DNA from 3 places in the Kitasatospora sp. NPDC086009 genome. Region 2 is predicted to be linked to each of the others. Evidence: predicted binding sites of a transcription regulator. Region 2 holds the regulator's gene; each other region holds the start of a gene.
What was found. Region 2 encodes HrcA, which represses chaperone genes, less so after heat shock. Its sites were predicted from a motif close to TTNGCACTCNGNNNNNCNGAGTGCNAA; they were not measured.
Positions count from the first base shown of each region.

Region 1: a site for HrcA is predicted at 3,076-3,102, ahead of groES (co-chaperone GroES). Genes of this name have one in related genera too.
Region 3: a site for HrcA is predicted at 5,242-5,268, ahead of ACIF6L_RS25470 (FmdB family zinc ribbon protein). Genes of this name have one in related genera too.

Region 1 is NZ_JBITSA010000001.1:150,969-158,490, reverse strand. It holds gene tsaD (tRNA (adenosine(37)-N6)-threonylcarbamoyltransferase complex transferase subunit TsaD) at 1-337, shown strand, start outside; gene ACIF6L_RS00680 (hypothetical protein) at 334-687, shown strand; gene ACIF6L_RS00675 (polysaccharide deacetylase family protein) at 748-1,686, shown strand; gene ACIF6L_RS00670 (methyltransferase domain-containing protein) at 1,699-2,874, opposite strand; gene groES (co-chaperone GroES) at 3,244-3,549, shown strand; gene groL (chaperonin GroEL) at 3,682-5,310, shown strand; gene ACIF6L_RS00655 (LysR family transcriptional regulator) at 5,443-6,462, shown strand; gene ACIF6L_RS00650 (WhiB family transcriptional regulator) at 6,542-6,868, opposite strand; gene ACIF6L_RS00645 (response regulator transcription factor) at 7,428-7,522, shown strand, end outside.
Region 2 is NZ_JBITSA010000002.1:135,981-143,502, reverse strand. It holds gene ACIF6L_RS06285 (16S rRNA (uracil(1498)-N(3))-methyltransferase) at 1-467, opposite strand, end outside; gene dnaJ (molecular chaperone DnaJ) at 558-1,697, opposite strand; gene hrcA (heat-inducible transcriptional repressor HrcA) at 1,774-2,808, opposite strand; gene htpX (zinc metalloprotease HtpX) at 3,069-3,989, shown strand; gene ACIF6L_RS06265 (hypothetical protein) at 4,019-4,603, shown strand; gene ACIF6L_RS06260 (DUF3097 domain-containing protein) at 4,635-5,468, shown strand; gene hemW (radical SAM family heme chaperone HemW) at 5,526-6,755, opposite strand; gene ACIF6L_RS06250 (AMP-dependent synthetase/ligase) at 6,815-7,522, opposite strand, start outside.
Region 3 is NZ_JBITSA010000012.1:99,392-106,913, reverse strand. It holds gene ACIF6L_RS25495 (carbon-nitrogen hydrolase family protein) at 214-1,098, opposite strand; gene ACIF6L_RS25490 (phosphatase PAP2 family protein) at 1,151-1,999, opposite strand; gene ACIF6L_RS25485 (sigma-70 family RNA polymerase sigma factor) at 2,530-3,501, shown strand; gene ACIF6L_RS25480 (hypothetical protein) at 3,626-3,895, shown strand; gene mscL (large conductance mechanosensitive channel protein MscL) at 3,906-4,319, opposite strand; gene ACIF6L_RS25470 (FmdB family zinc ribbon protein) at 4,892-5,230, opposite strand; gene ACIF6L_RS25465 (MFS transporter) at 5,485-6,762, opposite strand; gene ACIF6L_RS25460 (potassium/proton antiporter) at 7,198-7,522, opposite strand, start outside.

The DNA.
Region 1 (7,522 bases), on a different contig from region 2:
GACCGATGTGCTGACCCGCAAGGCGGTCAAGGCCTGCAAGGAGAACGGCGTCGACCACCTGATGATCGGCGGTGGCGTGGCGGCCAACTCCCGGCTGCGCGAGATGGCCCAGCAGCGCTGCGACAAGGCGGGCATCCGGCTGCGGGTGCCGCGTCCGGGCCTGTGCACCGACAACGGCGCGATGGTCGCCGCGCTGGGGTCCGAGATGGTCTGGCGCGACCGCGCGCCCTCGTCCTTCGACCTGTCGGCCGACTCCTCGCTGCCCGTCACCGAGGTGCACGTCCCGCACACGGACGTGCACGGCCAGGCGTACCAGGCGCTGGGCGGCGGTCGGTGACCACCACCGCCGCGATGTGGGAGGCGCGGGCCGCCGACGGCCGCGGGGCCGAGCTGTCGGCCTGGGTCCGCGAGGTCGCGCTGCCCGCGCTGCGCGGCGCGGCCGGTCTGGTCCGCGCCGAGCTGTTCGGTGCGCCGGGCGACCGGGTGCTGCTGATCACCTGGTGGACGGCGGAGCCGGTGCCCGTCCCCGAGCCGCCCGCCGCACTGATCGGCCGCCCGGTGCACCGCTGGTCCTTCGCCAGCGAGCACCTGGAGTCCAGCGAGCACGTGGAGTCCAGCGAGCACCCGGAGACCGGGGCGGGCCCGGAGACCTGCGCGAACCCGGCGTCCGGGGCGGACCCGGAGTAGCGAGCTGCCGGGCCTGTCCGGGAACCGAACGGCCGGCCACTACCGTGCATAGCTGAGAGCATGCTGGACGGTAGCTGGGAGCGCGGCGCGGTGGAGCGGTACGGGCGGGGCAGGACGAGGACGTACGCGGTGGGGGCGCTGGCGCTGCTGGCCGCCGCCACCGGCTGTGGCAGCGGCGGCACGGGCGCCGGGCCCGCGGCGACCGCCGCGACGACGCCGGCGGCCGGGCAGCGGCCGTCCGCCGCGGCGAGTCCGACGCCCACGGCGACGCCCGCCGCGGTGCCCGCGGCCGGGGACGCGGCGGCCTGGGCGAAGTGGAACCTCAAGCCGCTGCCGCCCGCCCCGCCGGCGCCGGCCGACAAGCCGGTCAAGCTCGAACGGACCGGCCCCGTACCGGTGTTCAGCGAGGTGAAGACCACCGACAAGGTCGTCTTCGTCACCATCGACGACGGCGCCGAGAAGGACCCGAAGTTCGTCGAGATGCTGACCGACCTCAAGGTGCCGGTCTCGATGTTCCTGACCCGGGACATCGTCAAGGACAACTACGGCTACTTCAAGCCGCTCCAGGCGCTCGGCAACCACATCCACAACCACACCGTCGACCACGCCCAGATGAGCAAGGTCACGCCGGAGAAGCAGAAGTCCGAGATCTGCGACGCCCAGTCCGCGCTGACCCAGCAGTACGGCACCGCGCCGCTGCTGTTCCGCCCGCCGTACGGGGACGGCGCCAACACCCCGGCGCTGAACACCTCGGTGCAGCAGTGCGGGCCGCGCGCGATCGTGCTCTGGCGCGAGTCGATGCAGATCCACGACATGCAGTACCAGGCGGCGGACAAGAAGCTGCGGCCCGGCGACATCGTCCTCGCCCACTTCCGGGGGCCCAAGGACCTCAAGGGCGAGACGATGACGCAGATGTTCGGGGAGCTGCTGGCCCGCATCCAGGAGCAGGGTTTCGCGGTGGCCCGACTGGAGGACTACATCCGGCCGCCCGCCGGCTGACCGGGAGTCCGCCTACGGGAGCGCCACCGGCCGGCCGAGCATCATCAGCGGGCCCTGGTCGGTGCGGCAGAGGATCACGGTGACGCTGTTCGGCCCGCTCGGCTTCAGTTGGCGGCGCAGCTCCTCCGGGGTGATCGCCATCCCCCGCTTCTTGATCACCACGGTGCCGACGGCCCGCTCGCGCAGCAGCGCCTTCAGCTTCTTGATGTGGAACGGCAGCACGTCGGTCAGCTCGAAGGCGTGCGCGTACGGGGTGGCGACCAGCCGGTCCGAGGTGAGGTAGGCGATCTTCGGGTCGATCAGCCGGCCGTGCACCCGCTCGGCCACCTCGGCGACCAGGTGGGCCCGGATCACCGCGCCGTCCGGCTCGTAGAGGTAGCGGCCGACCGGTCCGGCCGGCGGGTCGGGCAGGTCGCCGCCGGTCAGCGAGTCGCCGTGCGGCAGCAGGGTGGCGCGGTGCGGGCGGTCGGCCCCGGTGCCGAACCAGAGCACCGCCTCCTTGACGTCGCCGTGGTCGGAGACCCACTCGGCCTCCGCGTCGCCCGGCACGGCCGTGTGCGGGATGCCGGGGGCCACCTTGAGCGCGCCGATCGGGGTGCGCCGGCCGGCCTCGATCGCCCAGGACAGCGGCGGGGCGTACGCCTCGGGGTCGAACACCCGGCCGCGCGAGGTGCGGCGGGCCGGGTCGGTGAAGACCGCGTCGTAGCCGGTGACGTCGACGTCGGCGACGTCCGCGCAGCGCACCTCGACCAGGTCCGCCAGGCCCAGTGCGGCGGCGTTGGCGGCGGTGGCCGCGCAGGCCGCCGGGTCCCGGTCCACGGCGAGCACCTCGATCCCGGCCCGGGCCAGCGCGAGGACGTCGCCGCCGATCCCGCAGCAGAGGTCGGCCAGCCGCCGCACGCCCAGCTCGGCGAAGCGCCGTGCCCGCCACTCGGCGACGCTGCGCCGGGTGGACTGCTCGACGCCGTTGGGCGTGAAGTACATCAGGTCGGCGTCCGCGCCGAACTTCGCCCGCGCCCGCTGCCGCAGCCGGGCCTGCCCGAACGCGGCCGAGACCAGCTCCGCCGTGTGCTCCCGGCGCAGCCTGGTCGCCAGTGCCAGCTCCTCCTCGGGCGCGAACTCGCGCAGCTCGGCGAGCAGGGACTGCCCCTCGGGGGTCAGCAGGGGCTGCAGGTTCTCGGTCTCCACCCGCTCATTCTCCCCGGTCGGCGCGCCGGGCCGCCCGGGGCCGGCCCGCCCGGGGCGGACGGACCGGACCGGACCGGGGCGGAGGGGCGAGCGCACTGGTGGAGTGGGTCCTGATCGGACGTACACGCGTGCGGATCATCGGCGGCATCGTACGGGAGTGCGGCCCGGCAGCCGCCCGCGAGAACCGTTTCGGGCGCGCCGTTGGCACTCTGGTTGACTGAGTGCTAACCGCAGCCTATGGTCGTCCTTGGCACTCTCCACCAGGAGAGTGCTAACGCGAAGAAGCGTGTCTGACCCCCGCGACGGCAGGCCCGTAGGTTCGCCACTACCCGTTAGACAACCCCGTAATCTCCGAAGGGGAGCTCGGACGTGACCACCAGCAGCAAGGTTGCCATCAAGCCGCTCGAGGACCGCATCGTGGTCCAGCCGCTCGACGCCGAGACCACCACGGCCTCCGGCCTGGTTATCCCGGACACCGCCAAGGAGAAGCCCCAGGAGGGCGTCGTCCTGGCTGTCGGCCCGGGCCGCTTCGAGGACGGCCAGCGTCTGCCGCTCGACGTCGCCGTCGGTGACATCGTCCTGTACTCGAAGTACGGCGGCACCGAGGTGAAGTACCAGGGCGAGGAGTACCTCGTCCTCTCGGCGCGCGACGTTCTCGCCATCATCGAGAAGTAAGCAGCACCGAGAAGTAAGACGTTCCAGCCCGCCCCGGATCCGTGTCCCAGTGACAGGGGCCCGGGGCGTGGTTGTTGGTTCACGTAGTCCGGTGGCCGGCGTGCCGGTCGCAGCCCCGAGGGAATAGGGAACATGGCGAAGATCCTGCAGTTCGACGAGGACGCCCGCCGCTCGCTGGAGCGCGGTGTCAACAAGCTGGCCGACACCGTCAAGGTGACCATCGGCCCCAAGGGCCGCAACGTCGTCATCGACAAGAAGTTCGGTGCGCCGACCATCACCAACGACGGTGTCACCATCGCCCGTGAGGTCGAGCTCGACGACCCGTACGAGAACCTTGGCGCGCAGCTCGTCAAGGAGGTCGCCACCAAGACCAACGACGTCGCGGGCGACGGCACCACCACCGCCACCGTGCTGGCCCAGGCCCTGGTCAACGAGGGTCTGCGCAACGTCGCCGCGGGCGCCGGCCCGGCCGCCCTGAAGAAGGGCATCGACAAGGCCGTCGCCGCGGTCTCCGAGCACCTGCTGTCCATCGCCCGCGAGATCGAGGGCAAGGACGACGTCGCCGCCGTCGCGTCCCTCTCCGCGCAGGACACCCAGGTCGGCGAGCTCATCGCCGAGGCGATCGACAAGGTCGGCAAGGACGGTGTCATCACCGTCGAGGAGTCCAACACCTTCGGCGTGGAGCTGGACTTCACCGAGGGCATGCAGTTCGACAAGGGTTACCTGTCGCCGTACTTCGTCACCGACGCGGAGCGGCAGGAGGCGGTCCTGGAGGACCCGTACATCCTGATCAACCAGGGCAAGATCTCCTCCATCCAGGAGCTGCTCCCGCTGCTGGAGAAGATCCTGCAGGGCGGTGCCTCGAAGCCGCTGCTGATCATCGCCGAGGACGTCGACGGCGAGGCGCTGTCCACCCTCGTGGTGAACAAGATCCGCGGCACCTTCAACGCGGTCGCCGTCAAGGCCCCGGGCTTCGGTGACCGCCGCAAGGCGATCCTGGGCGACCTGGCCACCCTGACCGGTGCCACCGTCATCTCCGAGGAGGTCGGCCTCAAGCTCGACCAGGCCGGTCTGGACGTGCTGGGCACCGCCCGCCGCGTGACCATCACCAAGGACGAGACCACCGTCGTCGACGGCGCCGGTGACAGCGAGGCCGTCGCCGGCCGCGTCGCCCAGATCAAGGGCGAGATCGCCAACACGGACTCCGACTGGGACCGCGAGAAGCTGCAGGAGCGCCTGGCCAAGCTGGCCGGCGGCGTCTGCGTCATCAAGGTCGGCGCCGCCACCGAGGTGGAGCTGAAGGAGCGCAAGCACCGCCTGGAGGACGCCATCTCGGCGACCCGTGCCGCGGTCGAGGAGGGCATCGTCGCCGGCGGTGGCGCCTCCCTCGTCCACGCCGCCAAGGTGCTGGAGGGCGGCCTGGGCCTGTCGGGCGACGAGGCGACCGGTGTCGCGGTCGTCCGCAAGGCGCTCGCCGAGCCGCTGCGCTGGATCGCCCAGAACGCCGGCCTCGAGGGCTACGTCATCACCCACAAGGTCGCCGAGCTCGAGGCCGGTCACGGCTTCAACGCCGCCACCGGTGAGTACGGCGACCTGCTGAAGGCCGGCGTCATCGACCCGGTCAAGGTCACCCGCTCCGCGCTGGAGAACGCCGCGTCGATCGCCTCCCTGCTGCTCACCACCGAGACCCTCGTGGTGGAGAAGAAGGAAGAGGAGGCCGACAACGGCCACTCGCACGGCGGCCACGGCCACTCCCACTGACGCCTGATCAGTGACCGCAGGCCCGGTCCGCGCCCCTCGGGGTACGGGCCGGGCCTGCGGCGTGTGGGGCGTTTGACTCTTCAACTATCAGTTGAATTTTGCATAAAGCAAAGATTGCCTTATAACTGAGGCATGATCGAGGCCCGCCACCTGCGCGTTCTGCGTGCCGTCGCCCGCACCGGCTCCTTCTCCGCCGCCGCCCGTGAGCTGGGCTGTACGCAGCCCGCCATCAGCCAGCAGATGAAGGCCCTGGAGAAGTCCGTCGACACCCCGCTGGTGGTCCGTTCGGGGCGCGGCATGCAGCTGAGCGAGGCCGGGCGGGTGCTCCTCAAGCATGCCACCGGCATCCTGGCCGGGCTCTCCGCCGCCGAGGAGGAGGTCGCGGCGATCGCCGGACTGCGGGCCGGGCGGGTGCGGCTGGTCTCCTTCCCCACCGCGAGTTCCACCCTGGTGCCGCCGGCCGTCGCCCGGCTGCGGGACAGCCATCCGGGGGTGCGCGTGTCGCTGGTCGAGGCCGAACCGCCGGAGTCGCTGGCGATGCTGCGCGGCGGCGAGTGCGAGATCGCGCTGGCCTTCAGGTATCCGCAGGCCCCCGGCGGCGCGCCGACGCCCCTTCCGGCGTCCGCTCCCGGGCACGGCACGCCGCGCGAGGCGCGGGCCGAGGCCAATCTGGAGGCCCAGCAGCTCAGCGCCACCACCGACTGGTCCGATCTGGTGGTCACCCCGCTGCTCGACGACCCGATGGTCGGCCTGCTGCCCGCCGCGCACCCGCTGTCGGGGCGCGGCGACGGGCGCGGGCCGGTGGAACTCGCCGAACTGGCGGGGGAGCAGTGGATCGCGGGCTGCCCGCAGTGCCGGGGGCACCTGGTGGAACTCTGCGCGGGGGCGGGCTTCGAGCCCCGGATCGACTTCGCGACCGACGACTACCCGGCGGTGGTCGGCCTGGTGGCGGCCGGGCTCGGGGTGGCGGTGCTGCCGGGGTTGGCGCTGGAGTCGGTGCGCCCCGACGGCGTGTCGGCGGTGCCGGTGCGGACCGCCTCGGGGGCGCCGGCGGTGCGGCAGGTGGTCGCCCTGACCCTGCCGGACCTCGCCGAGGTGCCGGCGGTGGCGCTGATGCTGGAGCGGCTGGCGGGCGCGGCGGCCGGGCGCTGACCGGGCGTTCGCCCGGGCGCACCGGCGGCTCGAAGCGCCATGAAGAAACGTTTCTTCATGGCGCGGAGCGGATGCGTGCCTAGCGCGGCAGCCCCGTCGGCGCGACCAGCGGTACTTCCACGAGGCGGTTGCGCGAGCGGCCCATCATCTCCTCGCGCTCATCCTCGGTCAGGCCTCCCCAGACGCCGTACGGCTCGCGGACAGCCAGTGCGTGCGCCGCGCATTCGGTGCGTACCGGGCAGCGCATGCAGACCTCCTTGGCGCTCGCCTCACGCGAACTCCGCGCGGCGCCGCGCTCCCCTTCGGGGTGGAAGAAGAGCGAGCTGTCCACGCCGCGGCAGGCCGCGGAGAGCTGCCAGTCCCAGAGATCGGCGTTGGGGCCGGGGAGGCGGGAGAAATCTGCCATGGCTCATTCCCTTCAGAGGCTCGCGGCCGCGGACCGGCCATCGGCGGGCGGGGCTGCACGGCACGGCGAGGCATCGATGCGCTGGTGTGGACACCTGGAAATATGACTTACGGCAACTCCATGGACAAGTCACCCACAGAGTGGCACAACAGTCAATGACCATACAAAAGCTATAAAAGCGGGCAAAGTGGGCATGGAGTTCGGCGGGCGCAGACGTGGCAATCGGGTGGCCGACGGGCGCGCGACGATCCGTACCGGTGTGCGGGTGGTGCGCCCACCGCGCGCGAGCTGCACAAAAGAGCGGCGTGTGCACCGCGAGGTAGCTGATCGGTAACGGGTTGGCCACGTACAGTGGTGGAGATGGCCCTGAAAGCCGTAACTCATTCGAGTGACGGTCGTTGGAAGTGCGGAGGCGGTTAGCGGGCGCCGGACGTCGGGAACGATCGCGGGGAAGTTCAGGCGATCGGCACGGAGTCCGTCGCCAATCGGCCGTGTCGGAGAGATTCGTACCAGCCAGGAGGCTCAACGTGACGCGGATCAGCTGCGGAGGACGACGGTCATGACTTCCGTTCTCGTTTGCGACGATTCCCCGCTCGCCCGCGAGGCGCTTCGCCGCGCGGTCGCGACCGTACCCGGCGTCGACCGGGTCACCAC
Region 2 (7,522 bases):
TCGCGGACCTCGGGGAAGCGCAGCCGGCGGGACTGCTTGCCCGCCTCGCGGGCGGTGGAGCGCCACTTCGCGAGCGCCTTGGCACCGCGCTCGCCCTTCCACTGGGTGATGCAGCGGGAGGCGGCCCAGGGGATCACCACGTCCACGCCGACCTCGGTCATGGTCTCCACCGCCAGCTCGCCGCGGTCGCCCTTGGGCAGCGCCTGGACGACGACGATCCGCGGCGCCGGCTCGGCCTCCCGGCGGACCGCGGCGACCGTCACCTCGACGGCGTCCTTGCCGTGCACGGCCGTGACGGTGCCGTCGGCGCCCAGGCCGAGCCCGTCGGCCAGGGTCACCGCCTCGCCCGGCTCCAGCCGCTTCACGGCGGCGGCGTGCCGCCCCTCCGGGCCGTCCAGCCGGACCACCGCGCCGGGGGCGGCGGAGGCGAGCTGCGCGGTCTCGACGACGAACACGGGCGCGGTCATGGCGGTTCCTGGAGTGGGGGTGGGGGGACGGACGGGGGAACGACGGCGCCCGGTGACCCGCCGGGAGCGGGGCACCGGGCGCCGGTACGGTCAGCGGCCGTTGAAGGCGTCCTTCAGCCGGGAGAACAGCCCCTGCTGGCCCGGCGCGAACTGCCCGGAGGGCCGCTCCTCGCCGCGCAGCACCGCGAGCCGGCGCAGCAGGTCCTCCTGCTCGGGGTCGAGCTTGGTGGGCGTCTGCACCTCGACGTGCACTATCAAGTCGCCCCGGCCGCCGCCGCGCAGATGGGTGATGCCGCGGGCGTGCAGCGGGATCGACTGGCCGGACTGGGTGCCGGGCCGGATGTCGACCTCCTCCAGCCCGTCCAGGGTCTGCAGCGGCACCTGGGTGCCGAGCGAGGCGGCCGTCATCGGGATGGTGACCGTGCAGTGCAGGTCGTCGCCGCGGCGCTGGAAGGTCGGGTGGGTGCTCTCGGCGATCTCGACGTAGAGGTCGCCGGCCGGGCCGCCACCGGGGCCGACCTCGCCCTCGCCGGCCAGCTGGATCCGGGTGCCGTTGTCGACACCGGCCGGGATCTTCACGGTCAGGGTGCGGCGGGCCCGCACGCGGCCGTCGCCGGCGCACTCCGGGCACGGGGTCGGCACGACGGTGCCGAAGCCCTGGCACTGCGGGCAGGGCCGGGAGGTCATGACCTGGCCCAGGAAGGACCGGGTGACCTGGGAGACCTCGCCCTTGCCGCGACACATGTCACAGGTCTGCGCGGAGGTGCCGGGGGCGGCGCCCTCGCCGCTGCACGTGGTGCAGGTGACGGCGGTGTCGACCTGGAGTTCCTTGGTGGTGCCGAACGCGGCCTCCTCCAGGGTGATCTCCAGCCGGATCATGGCGTCCTGGCCGCGCCGGGTGCGCGAGCGCGGGCCGCGCTGACCGGCGGCCGCGCCGAAGAACGCGTCCATGATGTCGGAGAAGCCGAACCCGGCCGCGCCCGCGCCGAAGCCGCCCGCGCCTCCGCCGTTGGGCGAGAGGGGATCCCCGCCGAGGTCGTAGACCTGCCGCTTCTGCGGGTCGGAGAGGACCTCGTAGGCGGCGTTGATCTCCTTGAACCGCTCCTGCGTCTTCGGGTCGGGGTTGACGTCCGGGTGCAGTTCGCGCGCCAGGCGCCGGAACGCCTTCTTGATCTCGTCCTGCCCCGCATCCCGTCGGACGCCGAGTACCGCGTAGTAGTCCGTGGCCACCAAATGCTCCGCTTGTTCCGCCTGTAGAAGTGCTTGCGACTGGTACCGGTGTCACCTGTGTGACACCGGTCGTTCCCTACGACTCGGCCAGGATCTGGCCCACGTACCGTGCCACCGCTCGCACCGCCCCCATTGTGCCCGGATAGTCCATCCGGGTCGGACCGATCACACCCAGTTTGGCCACGCTCTCGTCGCCCGAACCGTAACCGACCGAGACGACCGAGGTGGAATTGAGCCCTTCGTACGCGTTCTCCCGGCCGATCCGGACCGTCATCCCGGCGTCCGCCGTCTCACCCAGGAGGCGCAGCAGGACGACCTGCTCCTCCAGCGCCTCCAGCACCGGCTGGATGGTGAGCGGGAAGTCGTGGCCGAAGCGGGTCAGGTTGGCCGTGCCGGCCAGCATGATCCGCTCCTCGTTCTGCTCGGCGAGCGCCTCGAAGAGCGTCGCCAGGACGACGGTGACGGCCGGCCGGTCCACCGCCTCGAACATCGCCGGGAGCTCGTCCAGCAGCCCCGGCACGTCGGGCAGCCGCACGCCGACGGCCCTCGTGTTGATCTTGGCACGGAGGTCCGCGAGGACCACCTCGCCGACCGGACCCGGGCAGTCGACCATCCGCTGCTCGACCCGGCCGGTGTTGGTGATCAGGACCAGCATGACCTTGGCCGGAGCGAGTGCGACCAGCTCGATGTGGCGCACCGTGGACCGGGAGAGCGAGGGGTACTGGACCACCGCCACCTGCCGGGTGAGCTGGGCGAGCAGCCGGACCGTGCGGGCGACCACGTCGTCCAGGTCCACCGCGCCGTCCAGGAAGTGCCGGATCGCCCGCCGCTCGGGCGCGCTCATCGGCTTGACCTCGGCGAGCCGGTCGACGAAGAGGCGGTACCCCTTGTCGGTGGGGATCCGCCCGGCGCTGGTGTGCGGCTGGTGGATGAAGCCGTCCTCCTCCAGCGCGGCCATGTCGTTGCGGACGGTGGCCGGGGAGACCCCGAGGTTGTGGCGTTCGACGAGAGCCTTGGAGCCGACCGGCTCCTCGGTGCCCACGTAGTCCTGGACGATGGCGCGGAGCACGGCGAGCTTGCGTTCGTCGAGCTGGCGGACCTCACCGGCCATGGGGCACGCACCTCCCTCTTCGCACGTTGTCCGTGGTGACGTGTGTCGTTCCGGCATGGTGCGGTCCGCCGGGCGGACCGCGGCCTTTGGCACTCTGAACAGAGGAGTGCCAGAACCGTACCTGCCAGTGTAAGGCCCGGGTCCGACGGCAGGAACGGCACCGCCGGGGTGATCCTGCCCGCATCGCGCGGCGCGCGGGTGATGCCGCGGGACCGGCCGGGTGGCAGCATCGATAGCGAACGGCGAACGGAGGACCAGCGATGTCGACCTCGGGCCAGCCCACCCGCTTCGCCCCGGACCGCGGCCTGACCGGCCGGATGGTCGGGACCATGTTCGTGATCGGGCTCCTGTACGTGGGTTTCACCGGCCTGCTGATCGCGCTGCTGCGCGGCGCCTGGCCACTGATCGTGCTGATCTCCGGCGGGCTGTTCGTGGCCCAGTTCTGGTTCAGCGACAAGATCACCGAACGGGCGATGGGCGCCCACCGGGTGACCCCGGAGCAGTACCCCCAGCTGCACGGCACCGTCGACCGGCTCTGCGCCCTCGCCGACATGCCCAAACCCCGGGTGGCGGTCGCCGACAACGACATGCCGAACGCCTTCGCGACCGGCCGCAACCCGCAGAACGCGGTGGTCTGCGTCACCACCGGGCTGCTGCGGCGGCTGGAACCGGAGGAACTGGAGGGCGTCCTGGCGCACGAGCTGTCGCACGTCGCCCACCGGGACGTCGCGGTGATGACCATCGCCGGCTTCCTCGGCGTACTGGCCGGGGCGATGACCCGGATCGCGATGTACGGCGGCTTCATGGGCGGCGGCCGCAACAGCAACGACTCCAACGCCGCGATCGCCGCGCTGGTCATCCCGCTGGTGTCGGTGGTGGTGTACGCGATCAGCTTCCTGCTGACCCGGCTGCTCTCCCGCTACCGGGAGCTGGCCGCCGACCGGGCCGCCGCCCAGCTCACCGGCCGGCCCAGCGCACTGGCCTCGGCGCTCACCAAGGTGACCGGCCAGATCGCCGCGATCCCGACCAAGGACCTGCGCCAGGCCCAGCCGTACAACGCCTTCTACTTCGCCCCCGCGCTGAGCGCCCGGGAGGCCGCCTCGCAGCTGTTCTCCACCCACCCCTCGCTGGAGAAGCGGCTGGAGCAGCTGGCGAAGATCTCCACCCAGCTCGGCCGCTGAGCCGACGACACGCCCCGGAGGGGACCGCCGTGGGAATCCTGGACGCACTGTTCGGCCGCACCAAGCCCGTCCGGCCCGACCTCGACCAGCTGTTCGGCGTGCCCTCGGCCGCGCTGACCCTGGAGGCGGCGGCCGGCTTCCGGCCGACCGGCGTCGGGTCGGTCTGCTTTTCCTCGGTCGAGGGCGGCGCCTTCGTCGAGGTCGAGCGGCAGGTCCGGGCCCTGCTGGACGCCGACACCGAGCGCGGCGGCGTCCCGGTGGAGGCCTCCAAGGACGCCTACGGCTACTCCTGGCTGCTCGCCCGGCACACCCCCGAGGAGTTGCCGGAGCTGGTCAACGACCTGCACGCGGTCAACAGCGAGCTGGAGGGGAACGGCTTCGGCCCGCAGCTGCTCTGCTCGCTGGTGGCCTTCCGCGGCGCCGAGGGGCAGCCGCTGGCGCTGGTCTACCTGTACAAGCGCGGCACCTTCTACCCGTTCGCGCCGGTGCCGGGCGGCGGGGAGAAGCGCGACAGCCCGCTGGAACTGCAGGTCAACGCCATGCTGGGGAACGACCTGCGGCTGGAGAAGGACCTCACCCGCTGGTTCCCGGTCTGGGGCGCGCCGGGCCTGTGACGCCCCGTCGGGCCTGCCTATAGTCACCTGCATGCGCAGCCGCCAGTACGGACCCGACCTCACCCCGCCGTGGAAGCGGCAGCAGCCCGCCCCCGAGGTGCCCGCCGACCGGGACCTCGTGGTCGAGGAGGCCGCGACCGGCTTCTGCGGCGCGGTGGTGCGCTGCGAGAAGACCGCCGAGGGGTTCACCGTCACCCTGGAGGACCGGTTCGGCAAGCGGCGGGTGTTCCCGCTGGTGCCGCGCGGCTTCCTGCTGGAGGGCCGGACCGTCACCCTGGTCCGCCCCGCCGCCGCGGCGCCGGCTCCCCCGCGCGCGCCGGGCCGGACGGCCTCCGGCTCGGTCGCCGTCCCCGGAGCGCGGGCCCGGGTGGCCCGGGAGTCGCGGATCTACGTCGAGGGGCGGCACGACGCCGAACTGGTCGAGCGGGTCTGGGGGGACGACCTGCGGATCGAGGGCGTCGTCGTCGAGTACCTGGAGGGCATCGACGACCTGCCCGCGATCGTCGCCGACTTCGCCCCCGGCCCCGGCCGCCGGCTCGGCGTCCTGGTCGACCACCTGCTCCCCGGCACCAAGGAGCACCGGATCGCCGCCCGGGTCACCGGCGACGCCGTGCTGGTCGTCGGCCACCCGTACATCGACGTCTGGCAGGCCGTGAAGCCCTCCTCCGTCGGCATCCCCGGCTGGCCGGACGTCCCGTACGGCGAGGACTGGAAGGGGGGCGTCTGCCGCCGCCTCGGCTGGCCGGCCGACACCCCCGCCGCGTGGAAGCGGATCCTCGCCTCGGTCGACTCCTTCAAGGACCTGGAGCCCGCCCTCCTGGCGAAGGTCGAGGAACTGATCGACTTCGTCACCCTGGAGGACTGACCGGTCAGCCGTGGGCCCGCGACCGCGAGCCGGCGGCTGACACCACGGCAACGACTCTCAGTCCACCAGGTCGCGGACCACGGCGTCGGCCAGGAGGCGGCCCTGGAGGGTCAGGGTGGCCCGGCCGCGCTCATGGGTGGTGCGGTCGAGCAGGCCGTCGGCGAGGTGCCGGTCGGCGGCCGCGCGGCCGGTCGCCGTGAGCAGGTCCAGCGGGATGCCCTCGGCGAGGCGCAGTTCGAGCAGGATGCGCTCGACCCGGCGGTCCTCGTCGGTGAGCCGCTCGCGGCCCTGGGCCGGGGTGCGGCGCTCGGCGAGGGCGCGGGCGTAGCCGGCCGGGTGCTTGGCGTTCCACCAGCGGACGCCGCCGACGTGGCTGTGCGCGCCGGGGCCGGCGCCCCACCAGTCGCCGCCGGTCCAGTAGAGCTCGTTGTGGCGGCAGCGGCCCTGCGGGGTGGTGGCCCAGTTGGAGACCTCGTACCAGGAGTAGCCGGCGGCGGCGAGCGCCTGCTCGGCGATCAGGTAGCGGTCGGCGTGCACGTCGTCGTCGATCATCGGCAGCTCGCCGCGCTTGACCCGGGCGGCCAGCTTGGTGCCGTCCTCGACGATCAGCGAGTAGGCCGAGACGTGGTCCGGCCCGGCGCCGATCGCGGCGTCCAGGGAGGCCCGCCAGTCGTCGTCGGACTCGCCGGGGGTGCCGTAGATGAGGTCCAGGTTGACGTGCTCGAAGCCGGCCGCGCGGGCCTCGGCCACGCAGGCCTCCGGGCGGCCCGGGGTGTGGTGGCGGTCGAGCAGCCGCAGGACGTGCGGCCGGGCGCTCTGCATGCCGAAGGAGACCCGGTTGTAGCCGCCCTCGCGCAGTTCGGCGAGGTAGGCCGGGTCGACCGACTCGGGGTTGGCCTCGGTGGTCACCTCGGCGTCGTCGGCGAGCCCGAACTCCGCCCGGATCGCCGCCAGCATCTTCACCAGGTCCCGGGCGGGCAGCAGGGTGGGCGTGCCGCCGCCGAGGAAGACGGTCCGCACGGGCAGGTCGGTGTCGCCGAGGACCTCGCGGGCCAGTCGGATCTCGGCGACCACGTTGTCGGCGTAGGTCTCCTGGGAGGCGACGGCGCCGGAGGAGCGCAGCTCGGTGGCGGTGTAGGTGTTGAAGTCGCAGTAGCCGCAGCGGCTCGCGCAGTACGGCACGTGCAGGTAGAAGCCGAACGGCCGCGACCCGAGCCCGGCGAGGGCGTGCGCGGGCAGGGAACCGTCGGACGGCACGGGTTCGCCGTCGGGGAGTGCGGAGGGCATGACCCCATTGTCCCGTACGGCCACGGTGATCATCGAGGCCGTACGGGACGACGGACGGATCAGGCCTCGTTCGCGCCCGCGTACATCTCGGTGACGGCGTCCGCGTACGTCCGCTCGACCACCGGGCGCTTGATCTTCAGGCTCGGCGTCAGCTCGCCGTGCTCGATGTCCAGGTCGCGCGGGAGGAGGGTGAACTTCTTGATCGTCTGCCAGCGCTGGAGGTCGCCGTTGAGGCGCTGCACGAAGCCGTCGACCAGCTGGTGCACCTTCGGGTCGCCGACCACCTCGGCGTAGGACTTGCCGGCCAGGCCGTGCTCGGCCGCCCACGGCATGATCACCGACTCGTCCAGGCCGATCAGCGCGGTGCAGTAGTTGCGGCCGTTGCCGATCACCAGGATGTTGCTGACGAACGGGCAGACCGCCTTGAACTTGCCCTCCACCTCGCTCGGGGCGACGTACTTGCCGCCGGAGGTCTTGAACATGTCCTTCTTGCGGTCGGTGATCCGCAGGAAGCCGTCCTGGCCGATCTCGCCGATGTCCTCGGTGTGGAACCAGCCGTCCGGCTCCAGCACCTCGGCGGTCTTCTCCGGCAGGTTGTGGTAGCCGCGCATGACGCCGGGGCCGCGCAGCAGGATCTCGCCGTCCTCGGCGATCCGGATCTCGCTGCCGGGCAGCACGGTGCCGATGGTGCCGACCCGGAGGTCCTCGGCGGGGTTGACGCAGATCCCGGCCGAGCTCTCGGTCAGGCCGTAGCCCTCCAGGACGGG
Region 3 (7,522 bases), on a different contig from region 2:
TTCCCCGGACCTGGGCCTTCGTCGTTCCCGACCGCCGTCCCGCCCGTGTCCTGCTTGTGCCGCGTCCGTGCCGCGCGTCCGTGCCGCGTTCAAGGCCGTGGGGCCGCGTGCCCGGCGGGCCCACGGGGGGCACGAGGACCGGCGCGCCGGGGTGGCGGAGTCGGGCGGGCGCGTTCGGGGCCGCCGGCGTGTGACGGGCCGTCGGGGGCGGGCTCAGCCGAGGCCGAGGGTGTGCCGGTCGCGCGGGGTGGTGCGGGGCTGGGAGGCGAGGTCGGCGAGGAGGCTCTCGGCCTCCCGGGTGGTGCGCAGGACCTCCGGGTCGAGGTCGGCGACGACCAGCTCGCGGCGGTCCGGGCCGGCCTCGGCGAGGAGGCGGCCGTCGGGGGACCAGACGGCGCTGGCGCCGCAGGTGTTCCAGCCGCCGGTGGTGCCGATGTGGTTGGCCAGCACCGTGTAGAGGGTGTTGTCGAGCGCGCGGGCCGGGAACCAGGTCCGGGACTCGTGGTGGCCGTGGCCCACGCTGAACAGCGCGCCGACCAGGTAGGCGTGGCAGCCGTCGAGGGCGGCGGCGCGGGCGTGCTCGGGGAAGCCGGAGTCGTAGCAGATGCCCAGGCCGAGCCGCCAGCCGTCGAGTTGGAGGGTGCAGCCCGTCGTCCCGGGGCGGTAGGTGTCCCGTTCGGTCTTGAAGAGGTACTGCTTGTCGTACCGGGTGGTGAGCGCACCGTCGGGGCCGAAGACCAGGGCGGAGATGCGCAGTTCGCCGTCGGCGTCCCGGACGGCCGCGCCGACCACGGCGGCCGTGCCGGTCTCCCGGCAGGCGTCGGCGATCGGCGCGAGCCGGGGATCGCCGGGCTGGACGCTGTGCTTGAGGGGGTCGGTCCGGATCAGCTCGGGCTCGTAGCCGGACAGGAACTTCTCGGCGAAGAGCACCAGGCGCACGCCGTCCGAGGCGGCCTTGCGGATCAGGTCGGCGACGGTCGCGACGTTGGCGGGGAGGTCGCCCGCCACCGCCTGGGCCTGCGCGGCGGCGATCCGTAGCGGCCGGTCGGGGAAGTCGGGGGCGGGAGCGGGTCGGTCGGGCGTCGAGGGAAGCGGCATGAAGGCCAGGCTAGGCGGGCCCGGCGGACCGGCCCGAGGCCGGGGACCCGCGCTAGGGCTTGACCGCGCCGTCCGGTCGGTCGCCGGCCCGCTCGCCGGCCTCCTCGAAGGCCGGATCAAAAGCCGGGTCGAAGGCCGGGTCGTAGGGCGCGGGGGCGGTCTGGGAAACGAGGACGCGCTGGACCCTCGGCCTGGTCCGCCAGTTGACCCGCCGGACGTCCCGGGCCAGCGCGCCGGGCCGGCAGAGCTCGACGGCCACGGTGACCGCGCCCAGGACGATCCCGGCGGCCAGCCAGCCGCCCAGCACGTCGCTCGGCCAGTGGACGGCGAGGGCGACCCTCGTCCAGCCGATCGTCAGCACGGTCAGCGCGGCGATCGAACAGGCGGTGATCCGCCCGCCGCGCGAGGACCGGTGCCAGACCAGCCCGACCAGGACGGCGCAGGTGATCGCGGAGGCCATCGCATGCCCGGACGGGAGGGCCGGGCCGCCGGCGTGGGCGACCGGGTCGGGGAAGTGCGGCCGCAGGCGGTCGAGGCAGAGCTTCAGGACCCACAGGAAGCCCCAGCCGACCAGCGCCTGGGCCGCGGCCCAGCAGGCCAGCACCCGGGCCCCGATCAGCCAGAGCCAGAGCGTGGCGGCGCCGAGCAGCGTACGCATGGTGATCGTGCCGCCGATGTCGGTGAGCATCTGCACCGAGGCGACCCAGACTCTTCGGCCCTGGGCATAGCGGTGCATGTCGTCCACCCAGCCCTGGTCCAGGCGGGCGAGCGGGGACCAGCCGGTCTGCACCAGGGTGGCCAGGACCGCGAACAGCGCGGTACAGCCCGCCGCGAGCGCCACGTGCCGGAGCAGGTGGCGATTACGCGGGGTGAGGAGAAGCGAGCTGTTGGTCAGGTGCATGGCTGACACCTTCCCAGTGCGTTGTGCTGATCGGACGCCTGCGCGATAGCGATTTGGCATCTTTTGTGCGGAGGATCTGCGTGCGCCGGGGTGCGGGCGCGGGGCGGCTCCGGGGTGCGGAACCGGTGGCAGCGGCGGCTCCGGCGGGGCCGGGCGGGAACGCGCGCGGCTGCCCGCGGGTTCTCCGGAGTGAAGGGCCCGCAAAGGAGTGCGTCGACGGCCCCGGCATGGGCGGCCGCGCAGCGGCAAGGCGCCGGGGGGCCGCACCCGCGGTCCCGCCGACCGCTTTCGGTGGACCGCGCCGTGTGGACCGCCCGGCCGGCACCTGCGGTGCCGGTCCGGTCACGCTCCGTCCAGGGGCGCGATGAAACCCGGCAGCATACTGCATCGGCGGAAGAATCTGAGCGACTTGGGAATGTTGTCCGGAATCTGTTCGTTGGATCGTTACGTGTGAGCCCCGCGGGGCCCGCATTCTTGCCCTCTTGGGGGCAGGCAGGCAGACCTCGGCAATTCCAGCAAAGGGAGCAAGCATGGCCACCCGTGCCGTCGTTCGCGACAGGGCCGACCGGACTCGCGCGGCCCGCCCGACCAACCTTGAGGCCGACCGTGACCTGGTCGGTATGTATCTCGACGAGATCGCCAGGACGCCCCTGCTCGATGCCGCCGAGGAGGTCGAGCTCTCGCTGCGGATCGAGGCCGGTGTGTACGCCCAGCACCTGCTGGAGGAGGCGGAGCTCCCCAAGGGTGTGAAGCGTGAGGAGCTGGAGGCGATAGCCGAGGACGCCGAGCGCGCCAAGGACGTCTTCATCCGCTCCAACCTCCGGCTGGTCGTCGCCGTCGCGCGGCGTTACCCGCGCAGCGGCCTTCCGTTGCTCGACCTCATCCAGGAGGGCAACGCCGGCCTGGTGCGGGCGGTGGAGAAGTTCGACTACGCCAAGGGTTTCAAGTTCTCCACCTATGCCACCTGGTGGATCCGGCAGGCGATCACCCGGTCCATCGCCGACCAGTCGCGCACCATCCGGCTGCCCGTCCACCTGGTCGAGGAGCTGGGCCGGATCCGACGCGTCCAGCGGGAGAAGTCCAAGGAGCTGGGCCGCGAGCCGGAGCCGGCCGAGATCGCGGCCGAGCTGGACACCACCGAGGCGCGGATCAAGGACGTCCTGGACTGGGCGCGTGACCCGGTGAGCCTCAACATGTCCGTTGACGACGAGGGCGAGACCCAGTTCGGCGACCTGGTCGAGGACACCGGGGCGACGTCCCCGGAGGACGCCGTGATGGTCATGCTCCGCCGCGAGGAGCTGGACGGTCTGATCGGGCGCCTGGACGACCGGACGGCCTCGATCATCCGGTCGCGCTACGGGATGGAGGACGGCCGTGAGCGGACGCTCACCGAGGTGGGCAAGCAGCACGGGCTGACGCGGGAGCGGATCCGCCAGATCGAGAAGCACGCGCTGGCCGAGCTGAAGCGGATCGCCGACCACGCGGGCTTCGAAGCCGCCTGACGGCCTCCCCGCCGCCACCTCGCCGGCGTACCGGGGCCCCGGGTGCGGAATCGCTCCGCACCGGGGCTCTCACGCGTCCCCGGCGGCGGTCGGCGCGGGCGCGGGGAGCTTCTAGGCTGGAGGAGTGGACGATGTGCGAGACGGAGGCGGGCCGGTGACCGAGCGGGAGCCCAGGCAGGACGGCGGGGACAGGACGGACGCCGCGGAGGCCGTGAAGGCGTCCGACGACCCCAAGGCCGCGACGAAGGGCCGGCTGGTCTTCCGGGACCCGCTGGACCAGCAGTCCAGTGACGACACCGACGCCGGCTGGGGCGGGCGCCCGGGAACGGCGGACAGCGGTGGACGGGGGCTGGACTGGTACCTGAGCCAGCGCCCGCCGCACCACGGCGACTGACGGGGAGTGCTCAGCGCTGCCGCGCGACCAGCGCGTCGCGGATCTCGGTCAGCAGCAGGACCTGCTCGGCCTCCGCCTGGACCTCGGTGACGCCTCTGCGCCGGGCGGCGAGCCTGGTCATCGGCAGGATCAGGCAGAAGTAGACGACGGCCGCGGTGATGACGAACTGCAGGAGGGCGCTCAGCACCGAGCCCCACAGGATGAGGACCCCGGACGTGACCTCGCCGGTCGCGCTCAGCTCGCAGGGGCCCTTGAGGCAGGAACTGTAGGCACCCAGGTCCTTGGCACCGAAGGCGCCGACGATCGGGTTGATCACGCCCTTGACGAAGGCGTTGATGATGTTGGTGAACGCCGCGCCGATGACGACGGCGACGGCGAGTTCGACGACATTTCCGCGCAGCAGGAATTCCTTGAAGCCTTTCATGCCGCGTGAACGACGAAGTCGTGGTCCGGTCACGGGTGAGCTTCGAGGTGTTCCGATTGACAACCCGATCGGCCGACCGACGCGGCGCCCGGAGGGGAGAGACCCGCCCGCGCGGGCCCGACGGCCAGCGCGGCCGACAGGGCGACCAGCAGCAGGGCGGGCACCCCGAGCCGGTGCCGGGCGGCCCGGCGGAGCCGGTGGAGGCGGCCACCGCCACGCCGGATCGGCGCGAAGGGCGGCACCTCCCGCCGGGGCGGAACGGCTGGGGCGGGGAGCGGCGGGAATCGCGGGGGGAGGCTCGTGGTCGACATGGGCACCACCGGTGGTCGCGGGGCGCCGGCCCGGGGTGCGGGCCGGCTCTTCCGACGCACACTCTGGGCGGCCCAGGGGTCGGGTGGAAGCCCTGTCCCCAGGCCTGTGGACAACTCGGCCCTGTGGACAACTCTGTACACCCGAACGGGGTAGTGGGCCCATCGGCGGTTGACCGCGAGCGGCCTGCCTCCGCCCGGGCACGCGAAAGGCCCGCGGGCCGCGCGATGGGCGCGGGCCCACGGGCCTTGCGAAGTCTGGTCTCAGCCGGCCGGCTTCGCCGCCGGAGCCGAGCTCGCGGCAGCGGTCGAGCCGCCCGAGGACGACGAGGACGAGGTCGAAGCAGCCGACGACGAGCCGGACGAGGACGAACCCGACGAGGTCGAGTTCGACGACGAGCCGGTGCCCACCGAGCTGGTGGACGAGGAGCGGCTGTCGGTCCGGTAGAAGCCGGAGCCCTTGAAGACCACACCCACGGCCGAGAAGACCTTGCGGAGCCGTCCCTGGCAGTCGGGGCACGTGGTCAGCGCCTCGTCGGTGAACTTCTGCACCGCCTCCAGGCCGTTGCCGCACTCGGTGCACTGGTACTGGTACGTGGGCACTTGTCTTCCTCCTGGCACTCTCGCCTGATGAGTGCTAACGATGGTCAATGATGCGGCATTCCGCTGGATCAGTCCAGCGACTCGAATGTGAGATGAGCCGGGGGCGCGCCGAAGCACCCGTTCCCGCGCCCGCCGGAAGCCGGCCGCCGAGGGCCGCCGCCCCGGCCCGGACCCGCCGCCCGACCGGCCGGACGCGTCCGACCCGACCCGACGCCGCCCGACGCCGCCCGACCCGGCGCCCCGAGCCCCGCCGCTCAGCCCTTCGCCGCCCCGACCAGCTGCGGAGCCGAGCCCCGCTCGTTCGCGCCCGCGACCACCGTGCTCGCCGCGCCCGGCGCGATCAGCAGGTGCCGCAGCGCGACCAGCGCGACCAGGCCGAGCCCGGCACCGGCCATCGGCACCAGGAACCCGGCCGACGGCCCGTGTCCGTCGATCAGCCGTCCGGCGACCGTGGACCCGGCCGCCAGGCCCAGCCCGATGGCACCGGTCAGCCAGGTGAAGGCCTCGGTCTTGGCGCCGTCCGCGACCAGCGTCTCGACCAGGGTGTACCCGGTGATCAGCGTCGGTGCGATGGCCAGGCCGCAGACCAGCCCGGCGACGGACAGTGCGACCAGGTTGGGCATCGCCCAGAGCGTCGAGCAGCCCACGACCAGCAGCGCGTAGCTCGCCAGCATCCGGTGCCGGGCGGCCCGGCGCCAGGCGACCATGCCGTACAGCACGCCGGCCAGCATCGAGCCGCCGGCGAAGATCCCGTACACGGTGCCGTTGGCGCCGGGCTGGCCGACCGACTCGGTGAACGCGGTGACCGACACCTGCATGGCACCGAAGACGGTGCCGACGCCCAGGAACGCGCCGGCCAGCAGCCGGACGCCGGGGGAGGAGAGCGCGGAGACCCGGCGGACGCCGGGCTGGTGCGGGTGCCGGGCCGGCGCGGTGCGCCGCTGGGCGGCGAAGGCCAGTCCGCCGACCACGGTCAGCGCGGCCTCGGCGATCAGCCCGGCGGCGGGCGTGACCGAGGTGGCGATGGCGCCGGCGAGCACCGGGCCGATCACGAAGGTGAACTCGTCCGTCACGGACTCGAAGGCGAAGGCGGTGTTGAGCTTGGCGGCCGACAGCGCGGACGCCGAGCGCCCGCCGGCCGCACCCTCGGCGGAGAGCTTGGCGACCCAGCGGGACCGGACCATCGCGCCGACCTGCGGCACGCTGGCGCCGGCCGGGGCGGCGGCGAGGAAGAGGGTCCAGACCGGGGTGTGGCCCAGGGCCAGCGCGATCAGCGCGCCGACCGAGACCGCGTGCACGATCACGGTCGGGACGAGCACGGCGGCCTGGCCGTAGCGGTCGGCCAGCCGGCCGGTCTGCGGGCCGATGAAGGCCTGGGCGACGGCGGAGACCGCCGCGACGCTGCCGGCCGTGCCGTAGGAGCCGTGGGTGTCCAGCACCAGCAGGACGATGCCCAGGCTGAGCATCGCGTACGGGAGCCGCGCGGCGAAGGCGGGGGCCAGGAACGTCCAGGCTCCGGGGGTGCGCAGCAGTGCGCCGTACCCGACGCGGGCGGGTGCGCCCTGGTCGGCGGTGGCCCCGGTGCCCGGCCGGGTGTCCGGGAGCGTGTCGGTGGCCAGGGCGGCGCGGGTGTCCGCGGTGTTCTCGACCGTTCGGCGGGCCGTCACGGTCGTCCTTCCTGCTGCCTGGTAGCGCGGAAGGGGCATGGGGTGGCCCCGACGGCGCCGAGAGTCGTCCTCTCGCGCGTCGACCGGGGTAGTTACCGGGCCCGCCCGGCGTGGTTGCCGGGATCCGGGCCGCGGCCGCCGAGCGGTCGCGCCAACTCTGCTTCAGGCAGATGCTGGGGTGTTTCGATCGTTCTGCATATACGCGCGTAGATGACGCGCTACCCCCACCATACAGAGGACATCCAGATCTGTCCCGTCCATCGGAGGTGAACGCTGGAAGACCCCCCGTGGTCATCGCGGTCACCGCCGCCCGTACAGCCACCCCGCGAGCTTGCCGCCCTTGTCCACGGCCCGCAGCCGCCGCTCGGCGGCCTCGCCGACCTCGTCGGTGGTCACGACCAGCAGTTCGTCGCCGCCGCGCAGCACGGTGGCCTTGTCCGGGACGAAGCTGCTGCCCTCCCGGACGACCAGGGTCACCGCCGCGCCGGCCGGCAGCCGCAGCTCGCCGATCTCCACGCCGGACATCCTGGAACTCGGCGACAGCGCCACCGACAGCAGGTGTCCGTGCAGCTTCTCCAGGGGCGCGGACTCGATGCCGAGGTCCTGGCCCATCGAGCCCTCGGAG